DNA from 2 places in the Mycolicibacterium baixiangningiae genome. Region 2 is predicted to be linked to the other one. Evidence: riboswitches for the same ligand, from Rfam matches in the RefSeq annotation. Region 2 holds a riboswitch; the other holds the start of a gene.
The links. A riboswitch is a leader RNA that binds a small molecule or an ion and turns the genes downstream of it on or off. The one in region 2 is predicted to bind glycine.
Positions count from the first base shown of each region.

Region 1: linked by a shared signal. The riboswitch ahead of gcvP (aminomethyl-transferring glycine dehydrogenase) and the one ahead of I7X18_RS27970 (glycine cleavage system protein T) in region 2 are both predicted to bind glycine.

Region 1 covers NZ_CP066218.1:2,912,049-2,916,091, forward strand. The annotation lists gene I7X18_RS13605 (DUF1028 domain-containing protein) at 1-572, shown strand, start outside; gene I7X18_RS13610 (M20 family metallopeptidase) at 598-1,779, shown strand; glycine riboswitch at 1,793-1,891, shown strand; gene gcvP (aminomethyl-transferring glycine dehydrogenase) at 2,057-4,043, shown strand, end outside.
Region 2 covers NZ_CP066218.1:5,884,684-5,888,726, reverse strand. The annotation lists gene I7X18_RS27985 (L-serine ammonia-lyase) at 1-1,267, opposite strand, end outside; partial or broken gene I7X18_RS27980 (serine hydroxymethyltransferase) at 1,420-1,710, opposite strand; gene gcvH (glycine cleavage system protein GcvH) at 1,707-2,108, opposite strand; partial or broken gene I7X18_RS27970 (glycine cleavage system protein T) at 2,189-2,377, opposite strand; glycine riboswitch at 2,574-2,664, opposite strand; gene I7X18_RS27965 (energy-coupling factor transporter transmembrane component T family protein) at 2,724-3,485, opposite strand; gene I7X18_RS27960 (ABC transporter ATP-binding protein) at 3,482-4,043, opposite strand, start outside.

The DNA.
Region 1 (4,043 bases), 3.0 Mb from region 2:
CGGGTCTGGGGGCGGCCGCCAGCCAGAACGTCACCGATCCGCGCCTGGGCGGCCTGCTACTCGACCGGCTCGCGGCCGGTGACAGTCCACGGGAGGCCATGTCCGCCGTCGTCGCCGGCCACGAGATGCGGGACTACCGCCAGCTGACCGTGCTGGACCGCACCGGCCGCTGCGCGGCGTTCAGCGGGGCCGGGTCACTGGGCAGGCACTACCACCTCGAGGGCGACGGTGTGGTGGCCGCGGGCAACATGCTCGCGGGACGGCAGACGATCACCGGCCTGGTGCGCGGCTATGAGCGTTCCACCGCAACAGAATTCGAACGCAGACTGCTCGACGGACTGGCCGCCGCACTGACGGCCGGTGGAGAGGAGGGCCCGGTCCACGCGGCTGGGCTGCTGGTCTACCGCGAGGTGGAGTGGCCGGAGACCACACTGCGGGTGGACTGGGCGGACGACCCGTACGAATCGCTGTGCGCGCTATGGGACGTCTGGGCGCCGCAGCGCGACGACTACGTCCGGCGTGCGCTGGACCCTGCGGCGGCACCGTCGTTCGGGGCGCCCGGTGACCTCTGAGTTCACCGACGACCCCGATGTGACCCTGCGGCGGAAGCGGGCGGCGCAGGGGTGTTTGAACCGGCGCTGGGACACGGTGCGCACGATCAGCACCGATCTGCACGCCGACCCGGAGACCGCGTGGCACGAGGTGCGCGCCCACCGTCGGCTCACCACGCTGCTCGAATCGGAGGGATTCGCCGTCGACCGCCGAGCGGGAGGGCTCGACACCGCCTTCCACGCCACCGCGGGGATCGGCCCCGTCCACGTGGCATTCGTGGCGGAGTACGACGCGCTGCCCGGGCTGGGCCATGCCTGCGGGCACAACCTGATCGCGGCGGCCTCGGTCGGCGCGGCGCTGATGGTGTGCGCAGCCGAAGACGAGGTGCCCGGCACGGGGCTCACGGTGCACGTCATCGGCACACCGGCCGAGGAAGGCGGCGGCGGCAAAATCCTCATGCTGGAGGCCGGACAGTTCGCCGGCATCGATGCCGCCCTGATGATGCACCCCGGCCCGGCCGACGCCCCGAGGGCGGAGCCGTTCGCCGTTGCGCACTGGGAGGTCACCTACCGGGGCGTCGGCGCGCACGCCGCGGCATATCCCCATCTCGGGGTCAACGCCGCCGACGGGTTCACCGTCGCACAGGTCGCGATCGGACTGCTGCGCCAGCATCTGCCCCCGACGGTGCGGGTGCACGGCGTGGTCACCGAGGCGGGCACGGCACCGAACGCGGTGCCCGACCTCGCGACGGGCCGCTGGTACGTGCGTGCGGGCAGCCTGGCCGAACTCGATGACGTCGAGCGGCGGATACGGGCGTGTTTCACCGCGGGCGCCACGGCGACCGGATGTGAACTCCAGATCCGTGACGAATCGCCCCGCTATTCGGAGTTCCGCACCGACGAGCAACTTCTGGACTGGTTCGTCGGCAACGCCACGGCCCTCGGTCGCGACATGACGTCCCCACCGCCGGACGGCGCGGCGGCGATGAAGACGGCCTCGACGGACATGGGGAATGTGTCCCAGCACGTCCGGGCCATTCACCCGTACCTCGGCATCGGTTCGTTGCCGGCCGTGAACCATCAGCGCGCATTCGCCGATGCCGCGGTCGGACCGCTCGCCGAGCAGGCGCTGCGCGACGGTGCGACGGCGATGGCGTGGACGGCGATCGACTTCGCCGCGGACGCGGCCACCACCTCGCGATGCACGCCCGCCGGCGCAGCCCGCTAAACTGGTTTCGCATCGCCCGTGTGCGGGAGAGCTCCGTGACTGCCAGTCACGGGCGCCGAAGGAGCAACACCTCTCCGTCAACCTCTCAGGCACCCAGGACCGCGCACGGTTTCGATGCCTCTGGAAAGCGGTGGATCAGTGGTCCGCCCGCCCATGGGGAAAGGCGTGGTTCTCGACGACCGAGAACCACCGCCGAATCTCTCAGGCACCCCGCGCGGGTCGACGACAGAGGGAGAGGGACCGTCCAGCGGTTCTGCGCCCGGTAGGAGACCCACCCGTGCTCGATGCTCATCAGCCCCGTTTCGCCGACCGGCACATCGGTCCCGACTCCGACGCCGTCGCGGTCATGCTCGACACCATCGGTGTACCGGCGCTCGACGACCTCGCCGCCAAGGCGCTGCCCGTGAACATCCTCGACGCGCTGTCGGCCGACGGTGTCGCGCCCGGCCTAGAGTGCCTTCCCGCTCCCGCCTCGGAAGCCGAGGCGCTGGCCGAACTGCGCGCGTTGGCCGAGTCGAACACCGTTGCGGTGTCGATGATCGGCCAGGGCTACTTCGACACCCTCACGCCGCCGGTGTTGCGCCGCAACATCCTGGAGAACCCGGCCTGGTACACCGCGTACACCCCGTATCAGCCGGAGATCAGCCAGGGCCGCCTGGAGGCGCTGCTGAACTTCCAGACCATGGTCTGCGATCTGACCGGACTCGAGGTGGCCAATGCGTCGATGCTCGACGAGGCCACCGCCGCCGCCGAGGCCATGACGCTGATGCAGCGCGCCGGCCGCAGCAAGTCCACCCGCCTGGCCGTCGACGCCGACGTCTACCGCCAGACCGCGGCCGTCCTGGCCACCCGAGCCCAGCCGCTGGGGATCGAGATCGTCGCCGCCGATCTGCGCCAGGGTCTGCCCGAAGGCGACTTCTTCGGCGTGATCGTCCAGTTACCCGGTGCCAGTGGGGTGCTCGTCGACTGGGCGCCGCTGGTGGCGGAGGCGCACGAGCGCGGCGCCCTGGTCGCGGTCGGCGCGGATCTGCTGGCGATGACGCTGGTGACCCCGCCCGGTGAGTACGACGCCGATGTCGCGTTCGGCAGCACGCAGCGCTTCGGGGTGCCGATGGGCTTCGGTGGCCCGCACGCCGGCTACCTCGCGGTGCACACCAAGCATGCCCGGCAACTGCCCGGTCGCCTGGTCGGGGTGTCGGTCGACGCCGACGGCGCACCGGCCTACCGTCTCGCGCTGCAGACCCGCGAACAGCACATCCGCCGGGACAAGGCCACCAGCAACATCTGCACCGCGCAGGTGTTGCTGGCGGTGATGGCGGCCATGTACGCCAGCTACCACGGCGCCGAGGGGCTCACCTCGATCGCCCGCCGCGTCCACGGACATGCCCGCGCGGTCGCGACCGGACTCGTGGAGGCCGGGGTCGAGGTGGTGCATGACGCGTTCTTCGACACCGTGCTGGCCCGCGTGCCGGGCCGCGCCGCCGAGATCCGCGACGCCGCGAAGTCGCACGGCATCAACCTCTGGCAGGTCGATTCCGATCACCTCTCGGTTGCGTGTGACGAGGCGACCACCGCCGACCACGTTGCTGCCGTGCTGGCGGCGTTCGGTGCCACGCGTGGCGGCCAGCCGTTCGTCGGACCCGAGATCGCGACGCGCACTTCGCCATTCCTGACACATCCGGCGTTCACCCGGTACCGCACCGAAACCGCGATGATGCGCTATCTGCGTTCTCTGGCCGATAAGGACATCGCGCTGGACCGCAGCATGATCCCGCTCGGATCGTGCACGATGAAGCTCAACGCCGCTGCGGAGATGGAGCCGATCACCTGGCCGGAGTTCGCCAGGCAGCATCCGTTCGCCCCCGAGGGCGACACCCCGGGCCTGCGCCGGCTGATCGCCGATCTCCAGACGTGGCTCACCGGCATCACCGGCTACGACGAGATCTCGTTGCAGCCCAACGCCGGATCGCAGGGTGAGTACGCCGGCCTGCTGGCGATCAAGGCTTTCCACGACGCCAACGGCGCACCCGAGCGGGATGTGTGTCTGATTCCCTCGAGCGCGCACGGCACCAACGCCGCATCGGCAGCGCTGGCGGGGATGCGGGTGGTCGTGGTGGGCTGCCGGCCCAACGGCGACGTCGACCTGGACGACCTGCGCGCCAAGGTCACCCAGAACGCCGACCGGTTGGCCGCGCTGATGATCACCTACCCGTCCACCCACGGGGTGTACGAGCACGACGTCGCGGACATCTGTGCGGCGGTGC
Region 2 (4,043 bases):
CGCCCCGCAGCGCCATTCGCGCGGCATTGATCGCCTTGCCGGCGGAGATGGCGTTGCGTTCGATGCACGGGATCTGCACCAACCCCGCAATGGGGTCACACGTGAGGCCGAGGCTGTGCTCCATCGCGATCTCCGCGGCGTTCTCGGCCTGATGCGGTGTGCCACCGAGCACTTCGGCCAGCGCGCCCGCAGCCATCGCCGCGGCCGAACCCACCTCGCCCTGACAACCGACCTCGGCGCCGGAGATGGAGGCGCGCTCCTTGAACAGCGACCCGATGGCACCCGCGGTCAGCAGGAAGCGGACGGTGGTCTCGTCGGGATCCGCGGCTCCGGCGCGGGTGTAGTGCACCGCGTAGTGCAGAACGGCGGGAACGATGCCCGCCGCCCCGTTGGTGGGTGCGGTGACCACGCGCCCGCCGGTGGCGTTCTCCTCGTTGACCGCCAGTGCGACGAGGTTGACCCAGTCCTCGGCGAATTCCGGTTTGCGGTCGGGGTCTTCGGCATCGAGGCGCTCGAACCAGGCCTTGGCCCGACGCCGCACACCCAGTACACCGGGGAGCAGGCCGTCGCGGCGGATGCTGCGCTGTTCGCACTCCATCATGACATCGCGGATGTGCAGCAATCTGGTCCGGACTTCTCCCCGTGTGCGGCTGTAGGTTTCATTGCGCAGCACGACCTCGCTGATCGGGACGTCCAAGCGGTCACAGATGCCGAGCAGCTCGTCGCCGGAGGTGTACGGCAGCTGCACCGGCGGCGCGGCGACGCCGTCGTCATGCGCCGAATCGTCGTCATGCGCCGAATCGTCGGTGACGACGAATCCGCCGCCGACGGAGAAGTAGGTCTCATCGGCCAACACATCGCCCCGGGCGTCGAGGGCCGAAAAGCGCATACCGTTGCTGTGCGTCGGCAGCACGATCTCGGGATGCAAGGCGATATCGCGTTCGCTGAGCCGCACGGGCACGGTCGCGTCGACACGGGTGATGCCGGTCTGCGCGATCTCGCGGGAGCGCAATTCCTTGTGTCTGGTCGGAATCGTCTCCGGCCGGCACCCTTCCAACCCGAGCAGGATGGCCGACATCGTGCCATGGCCGGCGCCCGTCGCGGCCAGCGATCCGTAGAGGTCGATGCGCACGTCGGCGAGCCGGTCCAGGAGGTGCCGATCCCGCAGCGTGGCGGCGAACCGATTGGCCGCACGCATCGGACCGACCGTGTGCGAACTCGACGGGCCGATGCCGATCGAGAACAGGTCGAACACGCTGACTGTCATGGCCGTGCCAGCTCCGGGTAGAGCGGATAACGCGTGGCCAGGTCATGGACCTCACCGCGGAGCGCGGCCAATTCGTCCGCGCCAGAGGCGATCAGCGCCTTGGCGATCAGGTCGGCGACGGTCCGGAAGTCGTCAAGGGTGAACCTGCGGGAGGAGTGCGGCTGGACGTTGGCGTACTCCGTGCCGAACAGCGCCTTCACCCGGTCGATCGCGAGTTGTTCGACGCCGTCGACGAATTCGCATCCGCCGTAGTAGCGCCGACCCGGGTACCCCTCGGCGTACTTGTTGGTCAGCACCGACCCCTGAGCCTGCATCACCGCCAGCGGCGCGTAGTTCTCCGAAGCGATCATCTCCAGGCCTGTCTCCTGGCGTAGCCGCTCCTGGTCGATCAGATGCGCGATCTCGGGGTCGAAGCCGGCTAGGGGTTCGTTGAGGACGGTCATGACGAGAGTTCGTTCGCCTCGGCGTATTCGGCGGCGGTCATCAGGGCTCCCAGCGCCGTCGCCTCGACGGCGAAGAGCCAACCTTCCCCGTACGGGTCCGCCGACACGATGCTGGGGTCTTCTACGGCGGTGGTGTTGATCTCGGTGACGGTTCCGGTCACCGGGGCGACCAGATCGGACACGGATTTGGTGGATTCCACCTCGCCGCACGCCGCACCGGCGGTGACCTCGGCGCCGACATCGGGCAGGTCGAGGAATACCAGGTCGCCGAGGGCTTCGGCGGCGACGCGAGTGATACCGATTCGGACAGGTTCAGCGGGCACCTCGGCGGAGGTGAGGGTCACCCACTCATGGTCGGAGCTGTACAGGCGGTCATCGGGAAGGTCGGACGTGGTCATCGTAATCCTCTCGGCGGCAATCGATCAGGAGCGGGGGCGCGTGTAGAACGGGGGTGCGGTCACCGTGTAGTCCACAGCCGTGCCGCCTGCGGGCCCCGGACGGCGATTTCACCCATGTGGCTGAGGTCGAACAGGCCGGCGGCGGTGCGCACGGCGTGGTGTTCGGCGAGCTCGCTGGTGTACTTCAACGGCATCTGCCATCCGGCGAAGTCCGTGAACGCTGCGTTCAGTGCGGCGTGCTCGTCATACAGCGCGGGGTGGTTGTTCATGCGTCTGCCGATGTCGGGGTCGGCACGAAAGGATGTCGGGACATGAGGGCAGCTCCAAGGTTCGAAAGCCCGGTGCGCACCGGGCCGGCGCCCTCCCCGCTCTGTCCTGAAACCTGAGAGTCTGGGACGCCGCGGACGGCGTCGTACACCTTCGGTAAGAGCCGCCTTCGCGGGCGGATCTTGTCTCCAGAGTTGCCTCGGCGTCGCGGTACTTGGGCCTGAGAGATTCCCGGGGAGGAGATTGCTCCTACGGCGCCTCGAGTTCGAGGTTCTCCCACAACGCGTCAACGGCGTATTCAGTTTGTTGAGTCCACAACATACACCCGCTCGATCAGCGGCAAGCCCACTACGCTCCGATGAACTCCCAGGCGCCATAGCCGATCGAGACGGCGATCGACGCCGCCGCGATGGCGACTCCCGCGAACACCAGGGTGCACTCCGGCGCCCCGAACCTCGAGGGCCGGGCCCAGGTGCGGTCGGAGTAGGCGCCGAATCCGCGCGCTTCCATCGCGGTCGCCAGCTTCGAGCCGCGGCGCAGTGCGAAGACGAGCAACGCGAACGCCTGGCCCAGCGCTCGCCGCACGCGGGCATGATCAGCGACGCCGCGGGCCCTGCGCGCGTAGCCCAGGTAGCGCCAGTCCTCGCGCAGTAACCCGACCAGCCGCATCCCCGCCAGCGCCCCCACGACGAAACGGGAGGGCAGTCGGAAGATCTGACCCAGTCCGTCCGCCAGTTCCGTCGCCTGCACATCGAGGAACAGGAACACCGACGGCAGCGCGATCGCCAGGACGCGCAGGAACATGGCCAACGCCAACTCGATGGAGCCGTCGCTGACGTTGATCAACAGGAAATGCCAATGCACGGTGCCGCTGACCTCACCGTAGAGAAGGTTGGTGAGGGCGGTCAGCCCGGCTGCGACGGTGATCAATCCGCCGCGAATCAGGAAGGACCGCAGCCGGACTCCGAGCAGCACCAGGAGCGGAATCTCCAGCACGAGCGCGGTGAGCGCCGAGACCCAGTCGACGCTCAACACGAGGGCGACGGCGATCACACCGGCGGTCAGGAGCCTCGCGACCGGGTTCACCGTCCGGCGGGCGCCGAGGGTCATCGTGTACCGCCGGCGGGCTGGGGCGCGGCGAGCGCAGGAAGGTCGATGCGGTCGTCGGCGAGTATGTGGACGAACTCGGCGTCGTGGGTCACGGCCACCACCGCCGTGCCCTCGTCGGCGATCTCGGCGAGCAGGTGGATCAGCTCTTCCCAGGTGCGGCGGTCCTGCCCGAAGGTCGGTTCGTCGAGGACGATGACGCCGGGTCGCGTCATCAGCACCGTCGCGACGGACAGTCGCCGCTTCTCGCCACCCGAGAGGGCGTAGGGGCTCTGGTCAGCCAGGTGGGCGAGGCGGAGTCGCTCCAGCAGGGCGTCGCCCAGCGTGGCTGTCTCGGCCGTGCCCCGTTTGAGCGCCCTGGGCCCGAGCAGGATTTCGTCACGCACCGTCGCGGTGAGGAACTGGTGTTCGGGGTCTTGGAACACGCTGGTGATCCGGGTGAGGAGTTCCTTGGAGCGCCACCGGACGGGTTGCCGATTCTTCGGTGACGGCGCGAAGGCGCCCACGGCCTCGAGGGTGCCGTCGCGCGGTGGCAGCAGTCCGCCCAGCGTCAGGGCGAGG